DNA from 3 places in the Streptomyces sp. NPDC046215 genome. Region 1 is predicted to be linked to each of the others. Evidence: riboswitches for the same ligand, from Rfam matches in the RefSeq annotation. Region 1 holds a riboswitch; each other region holds the start of a gene.

Region 1 (4,157 bases):
CGTCTTCCTGGGCGTGATCGTGCTGGCCGTCGTCGTCGGGCTGTGGGAGCTGACCTCCCGCCTCGGCGAGCGGAAGGCCGTCCGGGCGCCTCTGGTGCCGCTCGCCCTCGGTGGCGCCGGCATGGTCATCGCGGGCTATGTGACCGGGGCGGAGGGGGCGTGGGTCGCCATGGCCTTCACCGCGCTCGCCGTGCTCGTGTGGCGCATGACGGAGCCGCCGGAGGACTACCTCAGGGACGTCACGGCGGGCATCTTCGCGGCGTTCTACGTGCCCTTCCTGGCGACGTTCGTGGCGCTGATGCTCGCCGCGGACGACGGCGCGTGGCGGGTGCTCACCTTCCTGGTGCTCACGGTGGTCAGCGACACCGGCGCGTACGCGGTGGGCTGGAAGTTCGGCAAGCGCAAGCTGGCGCCGCGCATCAGCCCCGGCAAGACCCGCGAGGGCCTGGCCGGAGCCGTGGCGTTCGCCATGGTCGCGGGCGCGCTGTGCATGCACTTCCTGATCGACGGCGGAGCGTGGTGGCAGGGTCTGCTGCTGGGTCTCGCCGTCGCGGCCAGCGCCACGCTGGGCGACCTGGGGGAGTCCATGATCAAGCGTGATCTGGGCATCAAGGACATGGGCGCCCTGCTGCCCGGTCACGGCGGGATCATGGACCGGCTGGACTCGCTGCTGCCGACCGCACCGGTGGTGTGGCTGCTGATGGTGATCTTCGTCGGCTCGGCCTGAACGCGGGCCGGGTACTCTGGAAGGGCTCGTCGCCGTGCGACGGGCCCTTTTCCGGCCCCGCGCCCGCGGGGGTTCCCCTGTGAGATCTCCGGGTTCCGGCATTGTCCTGCCGCTGGCTCCGCGCGTGCGGAGATCATCCGCTCTCGTAGCAATCCCGTAGCAATGAGGAGTTTTCGCTCATGGCCCCCGCGCCTGGAGAACTGACGTTCGTCGCCCCTCGCGGGGCCAAGAAGCCCCCGCGACACCTTGCCGACCTCTCGCCCGCCGAGCGCCGTGAGGCGGTCGCCGCGATCGGCGAGAAGCCCTTCCGCGCCAAGCAGCTGTCGCAGCACTACTTCGCCCGGTACGCGCACGACCCCGAGGCATGGACCGACATCCCGGCCGCGGCCCGGACGAAGCTCGCGGCCGAGCTGCTGCCGGAGCTGATGAGTGTCGTCCGGCACATCTCGTGCGACGACGACACCACCCGCAAGACCCTGTGGCGCCTGCACGACGGCACCCTGGTCGAGTCCGTGCTGATGCGCTACCCCGACCGGGTCACCATGTGCATCAGCTCCCAGGCCGGATGCGGGATGAACTGCCCGTTCTGCGCCACGGGCCAGGCCGGGCTGGACCGCAACCTGTCCACCGCCGAGATCGTCCACCAGATCGTGGACGGCATGCGCGCGCTGCGCGACGGCGAGGTGCCGGGCGGGCCCGCGCGGCTGTCGAACATCGTCTTCATGGGCATGGGCGAGCCGCTCGCCAACTACAAGCGGGTCGTGGGCGCCATCCGGCGGCTCACCGACCCCGAGCCGGACGGCCTGGGCATCTCCCAGCGCGGGATCACCGTCTCCACCGTCGGCCTGGTCCCGGCCATGCTGCGGTTCGCCGACGAGGGCTTCAAGTGCCGCCTCGCCGTCTCGCTGCACGCGCCCGACGACGAGCTGCGCGACACCCTGGTGCCCGTCAACACCCGCTGGAAGGTCCGCGAGGTCCTCGACGCCGCCTGGGAGTACGCGGAGAAGTCCGGCCGCCGGATCTCCATCGAGTACGCCCTCATCCGCGACATCAACGACCAGGCGTGGCGGGGCGACCTCCTCGGCCGGCTCCTCAAGGGCAAGCGCGTCCACGTCAACCTGATCCCGCTGAACCCCACCCCGGGTTCCAAGTGGACGGCCTCCCGGCCGGAGGACGAGCGGGCGTTCGTCGCGGCCATCGCCGCCCACGGCGTCCCCGTGACCGTACGGGACACCCGCGGCCAGGAGATCGACGGCGCCTGCGGCCAGCTGGCCGCCGCCGAGCGCTGAGCCGGCCACCGGTACTGACCGGTGGCGCCGCGCACCGGCACTGATACGGTGCCTTCGCACAAGTGAACAATCCGACAGGGGAGCGCCCAGCGCGCTGAGAGTGCGGCACAGCCCGCAGACCCTCGGACCTGATCCGGGTCATACCGGCGTAGGGAGTCAGCTCGATCATGAACACCAACCTCAGGCGTGCCCTCGGCGCGGCCGCCGCCACCGCCGTCTGCCTGCCCGTGCTGGCGGCCTGCGGCGGCTCGGACGACTCCGGCGGGTCGGCGGGCGGGAGCAAGACCGTCACCCTCGTCTCGCACGACTCCTTCGAGGCGTCCCCCGAGGTGCTCCAGGAGTTCACGCGCCGGAGCGGATACAAGGTCAAGGTCATCAAGGGCGGGGACGCCGGCACGGCCGTCAACCAGGCGATCCTCTCCAAGAGCCACCCGCAGGGCGACGTCTTCTTCGGCGTCGACAACACCCTGCTGTCGCGGGCGCTCGACAAGGGCCTCTTCACGCCGTACGAGGCCAAGGGCCTCGACCGCGTCCCCAAGGACCTCCAGGCCGACGCCGCCGAGCACCGGGTGACGCCGATCGACACCGGCGACATCTGCGTCAACTACGACCGCGCCTACTTCGCCGACCACAAGCTCACCCCGCCGCGGACGTTCGACGACCTGATCAAGCCGGAGTACAAGAACCTTCTGGTCACCGAGAACCCCGCGACCTCCTCGCCCGGTCTCGCCTTCCAGCTCGGCACCATCGCCAAGTACGGCGACTCCGGCTGGCAGGACTACTGGAAGAAGCTCAAGGACAACGGCGTCGAGGTCGTCAACGGCTGGGAGCAGGCCTACAGCGAGCGCTTCTCCGGCTCCGCGGGAGGCAAGAAGGCCAAGGGCGACAAGCCGCTCGTCGTCTCCTACGCCTCCAGCCCGCCCGCCGAGGTCATGGGCGTCAAGCCGGAGCCCGAGGAGGCCCCGACCGGGGTCGCCACCGGTACCTGCTTCCGGCAGATCGAATTCGCCGGGCTGCTCAAGGGCGCGAAGAACACCGACGGCGGCAAGGCCCTGATCGACTTCCTGCTGGACAAGAAGTTCCAGGAGGACATGCCCCTGAAGATGTTCGTCAAGCCCGCCCACCAGGACGCCGCCCTGCCCGGCCTGTTCACCAAGTACGGCGCGAAGGTCGACTCCCCGGAGACCCTCGCCCCGGAGAAGATCGCCAAGAACCGCGACCAGTGGGTCAAGGCATGGTCCTCGCTCGTCCTGAAGTAGACCTCCCGGAGCGGGCCGCCCCGGGCGACTCCCGGCGGCCGGCCATCCGGCAGGCGGCGGTGCGGTGCGCGCTGATGGCCGTGCCGCTGGCCTTCTTCGGCGTCTTCTTCGCCTACCCCGTCACCGCGATCGTCTCCCGGGGGCTCAAGGACGGCGGGCAGTGGCAGTTCGGGCGGGTCGGCGAGGTCCTCACCGACCCCGCCGTCGGGCACGTCCTGTGGTTCACCACCTGGCAGGCCGCCGCCTCCACCGCCCTGACCCTCGCCCTCGCCCTCCCGGCGGCGTACGTCTTCGCGCGTTTCGACTTCCCCGGCAAGCACCTGCTGCGGGCCGTGGTCACCGTCCCCTTCGTCCTGCCGACCGTCGTCGTCGGCTCGGCCTTCCTGGCACTGCTCGGCCGCGGCGGGCTGCTGGACGAGACCTGGGGGGTGCGCCTGGACACCACGGTCTGGGCGATCCTCCTCGCCCACGTCTTCTTCAACTACGCCGTCGTCGTGCGGACCGTCGGCGGCCTCTGGGCCCAGCTCGACCCCCGCCAGGAAGAGGCGGCACGGGTGCTGGGCGCCGGCCGGTTCTCGGCGTGGCGGTGGGTGACCCTGCCCGCCCTCGCCCCCGCCGTGGCCGCCGCCGCCCTCATGGTCTTCCTCTTCACCTTCACCTCCTTCGGCGTCGTGCAGATCCTCGGCGGGCCCCGCTACGCCACCCTGGAAGTGGAGATCTACCAGCAGACCGCGCAGCTGCTGGACCTGCCGACGGCCGCCGTCCTCACGCTCGTGCAGTTCGCGGCCGTCGCGGTGCTGCTGGCCGTGCACGCCCGGACGGTGCGGCGCAGGGAATCCGCCCTGAAGCTGGTCGACGCCGCGCACACCTCCCGCCGCCCGC
Region 2 (4,157 bases), on a different contig from region 1:
AGCCACTCCAGCATTTCCTCGTCGTTGAAGCTGTCGTCCCTGAGCAGCGTCAAGGTCCCGACGAGGCCCTTGACGACCTTGCCGTCCTTGATGAAGTCGGCGGGCACGTGCAGTGCCCTGTTCTCGCCGCGGCGCACCGCGATCAGCTGGCCCTCCTTGACCAGCTGGCGCACACGCGTCACCTCGATGCCGAGGTTCTCGGCGATGTCGGGGAGGGTGAGCCAGGCGGGAACGAGAGCATCGATCTTTGCGTCAATCTCGGTCACGGGGACAAGCCTGCCATCTGGGACTGACAGTGGGTAGCCGGGTTGACCCGACCCGGCGTCAGCGAGTCGTCAGCAAGCCGCCGGGACGGGCCGTGCGCCGAGCCCTCAGACCGCGGCGGACTTCAGCGGCACCGAGGCGTTCGCCGCCTTGGCGCGGTCGAGGGCGGCGCCCCGCTCGATGAGCTTGCGGCCCTGGGCCAGGTCCCGGGGCCGCCCCACGGCCAGCAGCGCGACGAGCACGTCGCCGCGCAGCCAGCACACGGTCCACGCGGCGCCGGCCGGGTCGCCCCGCCAGACCAGCTCGTCGGCGTCCCCGTGGTGGCCGGCGTACTGGACGAACCGCCCGAACTGCTCGGACCAGAAGTAGGGCACCGGGTCGTAGAGCGCGTCCTCGGCCGCCCCGTGGACGATGTGCCCGGCGACGGTCCGCGGCCCCTGGAGGGCGTTGTCCCAGTGGTGGACCAGCAGCCGTTCCCCGTACCGGGCGGAGGGGAAGGACGCGCAGTCGCCGACCGCGTAGACGTCGGGCAGGGAGGTCTTCAGGCGGGCGTCGGTGGCGACGGACCGGTCCGGGGCCAGCTCGATGCCCGAGCCCGCCAGCCACGCGGTCGCGGGCCGGGCCCCGATGCCGACGACGACCGCGCCGGCCGGCAGCCGGGTGCCGTCGGCCAGGACCACCGCGCCGGGCTCGACGGCGGCGACGCGCGCGCCGGTGAGCAGCCGGGCGCCGCTGTCCGCGTACCAGGCGGCCATGTAGGCGGCGACCTCGGCGGGCAGGGCGCCGGCCAGCGGCCGGTCCGCGGCCTCGACGACGGTCACCCGGCAGCCCGCCTCACGCGCCGCTGTCGCGAACTCGGCGCCGATCCAGCCCGCGCCCACGGCCACGACGTCGACCTGGCCGGCGAGCACCGGGCGCAGCCGCAGCGCGTCGTCCAGGGTGCGCAGCAGGTGCACGCCGGGCACGTCCTCGCTGCCGGGCAGCAGGACGGGGTGGGCGCCGGTGGCGATGACGAGCACGTCGTAGGGCACGGGCCCGGCGGCGGTGTCCACCACGTGCTCGCCGGCCCGCAGCCCGGTGACCTCCCGGCCGAGTTCCAGGTCTATCCCGAGGGAGGCGAAGTCCACCTCGAAGGCGGAGCCCTCGGCCTTGCCCAGCAGCACGGCCTTGGAGAGCGGCGGCCGGTCGTACGGCGGGTGCGGCTCCGCGCCGAGCAGGGTGACGCCGCCCTGCCACCCCTGTTCGCGCAGGGCCACGGCGGTCTGTACCCCGGCCATCCCGGCGCCCACGATGACGACGCGCCGGTCGTGGGAGGTCTGTGTGTCGTTCCGGTGCTCGCTCACCCGATCACTGTAGGGCGGGCGCGGGGCCGTACCGGAGCACCGTGTGACGAGACCTACGACACACAGTGACGGTGTCCGCCGTGGTCGCGCGGTCGCCGCCGGGCCGCCCGGGCGCCCCCGGTCCGGCCTTCCGGTCGCCTCCGCGGCCGTACTAGGGTGGCCGCTGCAAGCACTCGCGGGAGCCCGGACGCACCGGGCTGAGAGGGAGGCTGGACGGCCTCCGACCGTACGAACCTGATCCGGGTCATGCCGGCGAAGGGAGGGGCTGGACGCCCATGTACGCGTCTTCCACCACGCCCTCGGGCACGCCGCCGGGGATCTGTGACGTCCTCGTCGTCGGCGGCGGTGTCATCGGGCTGGTCACCGCCTGGCGGGCCGCCCAGCGGGGCCTGCGCACGGCCGTCGCGGACCCGGCGCCCGGCGGGGGCGCGGCCCAGGTCGCCGCCGGGATGCTGGCGGCGGTGACCGAACTGCACCACGGCGAGCAGACCCTGCTGGCCCTGAACCTGGCCTCCGCGCGGCGCTATCCGCAGTTCACAGCCGAGCTGGAGGAGGCCAGCGGCCAGGACACCGGCTACCGCGCCTGCGGCACGCTCGCCGTCGCCCTCGACGCCGACGACCGGGAGCACCTGCGGGAGCTGCACGCCCTCCAGCTGCGGTCCGGCCTGGAGTCGCAGTGGCTCACGGGGCGGGAGTGCCGCCGGCTGGAGCCGATGCTGGCGCCGGGGGTGAGCGGCGGGCTGCGCGTGGACGGTGACCACCAGACCGACCCGCGGCGGCTCGCCCGGGCCCTGCTCACGGCCTGTGAGCGGGCCGGGGTGGTCTTCCACCGGGCGGAAGCGGTGCGGCTCCTGCGCGACGGGGAGCGGGCGGCCGGTGCCGAGCTGGCCGACGGCACCCGGGTCCCGGCCGGCCAGACGGTGCTCGCGGCGGGCAGCCGCAGCGGCATCATGGCCGGGGTCCCCGAGCACGTCCTGCCGCCGGTCCGCCCGGTCAAGGGGCAGGTCCTGCGGCTGCGCGTGCCCGGCTCGTACGCGCCGTTCCTGTCCCGGACCGTACGGGCGGTGGTGCGCGGCGGCGACGTCTACCTCGTGCCGCGGTCCAACGGCGAGCTGGTCGTCGGCGCGACCACCGAGGAGCTCGGCTGGGACACCACCGTCACCGCGGGCGGTGTCTACGAGCTGCTGCGCGACGCGCACGAGCTGGTCCCGGGGATCACCGAGCTGCCTTTGGTGGAAGCCCGCGCGGGGCTGCGCCCCGGCTCCCCCGACAACGCGCCGCTCCTCGGCCCGACGGCCCTGCCCGGTCTGCACGCCGCGACCGGCCACCACCGCAACGGCGTCCTCCTCACCCCGGTGACGGGCGACGTCATGGCCGAGGTGCTGACCTGCGGGCGGCTCCCCGAGGAAGCCCGCCCCTTCTCCCCCCGACGCTTCTCGAACGCCCTCCAGGAGCCGCCCGCATGAATCCCACCGACCCCACCGACCGGCCCGAGGCCCAGGTCGGCATCAGCCTCAACGGCGAGCGCCGCGCGATACCCCGGGGCCTGACCCTCGACGGGCTCGTGGCGAGCCTGACCACGGCGCACAGCGGTGTCGCCGCCGCCGTCAACGAAGCGGTCGTGCCGCGGGGGCAGTGGCCCGCCACCACCCTCGGCGACGGTGACCGCGTCGAGGTCCTCACCGCCGTGCAGGGAGGCTGATCAGCCCTGATGGCAGACGATCTGCTCACCATCGCCGGCACGACCTTCACCTCCCGGCTGATCATGGGCACGGGCGGGGCGCCCAGCCTCGATGTCATGGAGCGGGCCCTGCTCGCCTCCGGCACCGAGCTGACCACCGTCGCGATGCGCCGTCTGGACGCGAACGTCCGGGGTTCGGTGCTCTCCGTCCTCGACCGGCACGGCATCCGCGTCCTGCCGAACACGGCGGGCTGTTTCACCGCCGGGGAGGCGGTCCTCACCGCCCGGCTGGCCCGGGAGGCGCTCGGTACCGACTGGGTCAAGCTGGAGGTGATCGCGGACGAGCGCACGCTGCTGCCCGACCCGATCGAGCTGCTGGACGCGGCCGAGATCCTCGTCGACGACGGCTTCACCGTGCTGCCGTACACCAACGACGACCCGGTCCTCGCCCGGAAGCTGGAGGACGCCGGCTGCGCGGCGATCATGCCTTTGGGGTCGCCGATCGGCTCCGGGCTCGGCATCCGCAACCCGCACAACTTCCAGCTGATCACCGAGCGGGCCCGCGTCCCGGTGATCCTCGACGCGGGCGCGGGCACCGCCTCCGACGTGGCGCAGGCCATGGAGCTGGGGTGCGCCGCGGTGATGCTCGCCTCGGCCGTCACCAGGGCCCGGGAGCCGGTCCTGATGGCGGAGGCCATGCGGCACGCGGTGGAGGCCGGGCGGCTGGCGCACCGGGCGGGGCGGATCCCGCGCCGCCATTTCGCGGAGGCGTCCTCGCCTGCGGCGGGCATGCCGGTGTTGGATCCGGAGCGGCCGGCGTTCTGAGCGTTCACCTTTGCCGGCGGGTGGTGGTGCACCACCGCTGCGCG
Region 3 (4,157 bases), on a different contig from region 1:
CCCGGGACACCCGCGCCCGGGCCCTCTGTCATGCCCTCCGGGCCCGCCGCGCTCCCGGCGACGAGGAGCCGCCGCGCCGGGCCCCGGCCCGTACCGCCCCTCGCCGGGGCCTTCGCGAACAGCGCGGAGCCCCCGTCCGCGCCGTTGAGCACCACCGTGCGGTCGGCGTTCCCGGACGCCTCCGCCCCGGCCCGTACGATCTCCGGCCGCTTTTCGGCCAGTTGTCGGGCGACGACCGGCTCCCGGCGCTCCGTCCGGGCAACCGCCCGGACCTGGATAGCCGCGGATCCCGCCGGACCCTGAACCGTAGCCGCCGCGGCCCCCGCCGGCCCTCGTGCCCGGGCGGCCGCGGCCTCGGCGTCACCGGTCGCCCGGGCCGCCGCGCCGGCCGCGCCCCGGGCCTCCGTGACCACCGCCTCCGTGACCACCGCCTCCGTGACCACCGCCTCCGCGGCGGCCGCCGCACTCACCCGCGCCGCCCCGACCACTGTCGACATGTCCCCACCCCCGTGAGCCGTGCCCCCGTCACTTCGCGCGGCGCCGCCTGCCGCCCCGGGAAGCCTTCGAAGCCCTGCCCCTGGCACCCGGCTTCGTACCCGCAGTGTGCCGGTCGGCACTGACAACGAGCGCCGCCAGCGCGGTCGTCACCGGCACCGAGGCCACCAGACCGATGCTGCCGACGAGCGTCCGGACGATCTCCTCCGAGACGATCTCGCTGGTCGCGACCGTCCCCACCCCGCTGTCCGCGATGGAGAACAGCAGCAACAGCGGCAGCGACGCACCCGCGTACGCCAGCACGAGCGTATTGACCACCGAGGCGATGTGGTCCCGCCCGATGCGCATCGCCGCCCCGTAGAGCTTGCGCCAACCGGCGCCGGGGTCGGCCTCCTTCAGCTCCCAGACCGCGGACGTCTGCGTGACCGTCACGTCGTCCAGGACGCCGAGCGAGCCGATGATGATGCCGGCGAGCAGCAGCCCGCGGATCTCGATCTGCGGGTAGAGGCCGTGGACCAGCCCCGTCTGGTCGTCGGTGTCGCCCGTCAGGTGCGCCCAGCCGGTGAAGAGGGCGCCCAGGAGGCCGATGAGCAGCAGCGAGGTGAGCGTGCCGACCACCGCCACGGAGGTGCGGGCGGAGAGTCCGTGGCACATGTAAAGCGCGATCAGCATGATGGCGCTGCCGCCGATGACGGCCACCACCAGCGGGTCGGACCCCTGGAGGATCGCCGGCAGGATGAACAGCGTCAGCACACCGAAGCTGATGACCAGGGCGATCAGCGCGAAGACGCCGCGCAGCCGGCCCACCGCCACGACGGCGAGGGCGAACAGCCCGGCGAGCAGCGCTATGGGCAGCGTCCGGTCCACGTCCGTGACCGAGTACTGGAGTTTCTCGGGCGCCTTGGGGGCGTACGCGAGGATGACCTTCTGGCCGACGGAGTAGTGCCGTGAGGCCGTCGGCTGGACGAGCTCGGTGAACGTGCGGCCCTTGTGAGGGCCGGAGGTGACCTCGATCTCCGATTTCTCGCAGGGCCCTCGGGGCGGTGGAGGCGGCCCGCCCTCCCCGCCCGGCTGCTGCCGCACCGGCTGCTGCGGCGCGGCGCCGGCCTTGGTGCAGTCCATCTCTTCAATCTTGACTACCCGCCCGGACTCGGTCTGCCGGTCGAGGCCGAGACCGGAGTGCGGGTGGTCCGGCGCGCCGCCGGGCCACAGCACGGCGAGTCCGGTGAGCACCGCGGCGGCGAACGGGATGAGGACCGCCGCGATCACCTTGCGGAGGTGGGCGGAGACCGGTTTGGCCGGTCCGTGGCTGTGCGCGTGCGCATGTCCGTGGCTGTGCGACGAGCTGGGCGGGTGTGCAGGGGTGGGCTCGTGGGGGGAGCGGTTCTCGGGGGTCACGCCCCGATCATCGCAAGCCCCCCTGGCCCTCCGGGCCGGGGAAGCGCTAGCGTGGTGGCACCTTTGCAATCGCGGGAGCTCGGAGCACCGGGCTGAGAGGGCGCTGACCTCCGTAGTGCGTGTACGCACGTGTACGGAAAATCGCTGCGTCGACCGCCGAACCTGTTACCGGGTAATGCCGGCGTAGGGAGTTCTGGTCTCATGACCTCGCAGGATGCACGCACGTCCGAAAACGGCCGGATCGGCTGGCACAAGGACTACGTGACCGGCTCGCGACCGGACCTCAGGGTTCCGGTGCGGCGGGTGCATCTCACCAACGGGCAGGACGTACGGCTGTACGACACCTCCGGCCCGTACACCGACCCGGCCGTCGAGACGGACGTCCGGCGCGGCCTCCCGCCGCTGCGGGAGAACTGGATCATCGGCCGCGGTGACACCGAGGAGTACGCGGGGCGCCCGATGCGCCCCGAGGACGACGGCCTCAAGCACACGTCGCCGCGCGGGGGGCTGAAGAACCTCGACGCGGTCTTCCCCGGGCGTCCGCGCCAGCCCCGCCGGGGCCGGGCCGGCACCGCGGTGACCCAGCTCGCGTACGCCCGCCGGGGTGAGGTCACCCCGGAGATGGAGTACGTGGCCCTCCGGGAAAACGTTTCGCCCGAGACCGTCCGCGAGGAGATCGCGGCCGGCCGGGCCGTGCTCCCGGCCAATGTGAACCACCCGGAGATCGAGCCGATGATCATCGGCAAGAAGTTCCTGGTGAAGGTGAACGCCAACATCGGCAACTCCGCCGTCACCTCCTCGATCGAGGAGGAGGTGGAGAAGATGACCTGGGCGACCCGCTGGGGCGCCGACACGGTCATGGACCTCTCCACCGGCCGCAACATCCACACCACCCGTGAGTGGGTGCTGCGCAACTCCCCCGTGCCGATCGGCACCGTGCCGCTCTACCAGGCGCTGGAGAAGGTCGACGGCAAGGCCGAGGAGCTCACCTGGGAGATCTACAAGGACACGGTCATCGAGCAGGCCGAGCAGGGCGTGGACTACATGACCGTCCACGCGGGCGTGCTGCTGCGCTACGTCCCGCTCACGGCCCGCCGCAAGACCGGCATCGTCTCGCGCGGCGGCTCGATCATGGCGGCCTGGTGCCTGGCGCACCACAAGGAGTCGTTCCTCTACGAAAACTTCGAGGAACTCTGCGACATCCTCGCCGCGTACGACGTGACGTACTCCCTCGGCGACGGGCTGCGCCCCGGCTCCATCGCGGACGCCAACGACGAGGCGCAGTTCGCGGAGCTGAAGACGCTCGGCGAGCTGAACACGATCGCCAAGCGGCACCACGTCCAGACGATGATCGAGGGCCCCGGGCACGTCCCGATGCACAAGATCAAGGAGAACATCGACCTCCAGCAGGAGATCTGCGAGGAGGCGCCGTTCTACACACTCGGCCCGCTGACGACCGATGTGGCGCCCGCGTACGACCACATCACCTCCGGGATCGGCGCGGCGATGATCGCCTGGTGGGGCACGGCGATGCTCTGCTACGTCACGCCCAAGGAGCACCTGGGCCTGCCGGACCGCGACGACGTCAAGACCGGCGTGATCACCTACAAGATCGCGGCCCACGCGGCGGACCTGGCCAAGGGCCACCCGGGCGCGCAGGAGTGGGACGACGCGCTGTCGGACGCGCGCTTCGAGTTCCGCTGGGAGGACCAGTTCAACCTGGCCCTCGACCCGGACACCGCCCGCGCCTTCCACGACGAGACGCTGCCGGCGGAACCGGCGAAGACCGCGCACTTCTGTTCCATGTGCGGGCCGAAGTTCTGCTCCATGAAGATCTCTCAGGACATCCGGCGCGAGCACGGCGGCGATCTCGCCGTGGACCCCGCGGCGGGCATGGCGGAGAAGTCCAAGGAGTTCGCGGCGGCGGGCAACCGCGTCTACCTGCCGATCGCCGACTGACGGCCCGCTGAGCGGGCCCCCGCGGTGGCGTGAAGGGAGGCCCCGGCAACAGCCGGGGCCTCCCTTCACGGGCGCTCAGCGGGCGTCTCACCCGGCCGCGGGGCCTGTCGCCCGGCCGGTCACTTCGGCCGGCGGTTGGGGCTGTTGTGGTCCGGGCCCCCGTAGTCGGGACTGGTGAAGTCGGGACTGGTGTAGCTGGGTCGGGGGCTGGGGGAGGACTCACTGTCGGGGCTGGTGAAGCCCGGACGGGAATAACCCAGCTGCGGGGTGCGGCTGGGACCGCCGGGAAGTCTGGGGACGAAGGG

What was found. A riboswitch is a leader RNA that binds a small molecule or an ion and turns the genes downstream of it on or off. The one in region 1 is predicted to bind thiamine pyrophosphate.
Region 2: linked by a shared signal. The riboswitch ahead of thiO (glycine oxidase ThiO) and the one ahead of ABZ951_RS17000 (thiamine ABC transporter substrate-binding protein) in region 1 are both predicted to bind thiamine pyrophosphate.
Region 3: linked by a shared signal. The riboswitch ahead of thiC (phosphomethylpyrimidine synthase ThiC) and the one ahead of ABZ951_RS17000 (thiamine ABC transporter substrate-binding protein) in region 1 are both predicted to bind thiamine pyrophosphate.

The regions. Positions count from the first base shown of each region.
Region 1 is NZ_JBEYZW010000034.1:35,145-39,301, reverse strand. It holds gene ABZ951_RS17010 (phosphatidate cytidylyltransferase) at 1-727, shown strand, start outside; gene rlmN (23S rRNA (adenine(2503)-C(2))-methyltransferase RlmN) at 907-2,016, shown strand; TPP riboswitch at 2,083-2,188, shown strand; gene ABZ951_RS17000 (thiamine ABC transporter substrate-binding protein) at 2,184-3,275, shown strand; gene ABZ951_RS16995 (iron ABC transporter permease) at 3,350-4,157, shown strand, end outside.
Region 2 is NZ_JBEYZW010000071.1:32,870-37,026, forward strand. It holds gene ABZ951_RS25660 (Rv2175c family DNA-binding protein) at 1-266, opposite strand, end outside; gene ABZ951_RS25665 (FAD-dependent oxidoreductase) at 372-1,607, opposite strand; TPP riboswitch at 1,773-1,885, shown strand; gene thiO (glycine oxidase ThiO) at 1,883-3,073, shown strand; gene thiS (sulfur carrier protein ThiS) at 3,070-3,309, shown strand; gene ABZ951_RS25680 (thiazole synthase) at 3,319-4,113, shown strand.
Region 3 is NZ_JBEYZW010000031.1:34,292-38,448, forward strand. It holds gene ABZ951_RS16065 (hypothetical protein) at 1-497, opposite strand, end outside; gene ABZ951_RS16070 (YibE/F family protein) at 526-1,893, opposite strand; TPP riboswitch at 1,955-2,101, shown strand; gene thiC (phosphomethylpyrimidine synthase ThiC) at 2,095-3,852, shown strand; gene ABZ951_RS16080 (hypothetical protein) at 3,972-4,157, opposite strand, start outside.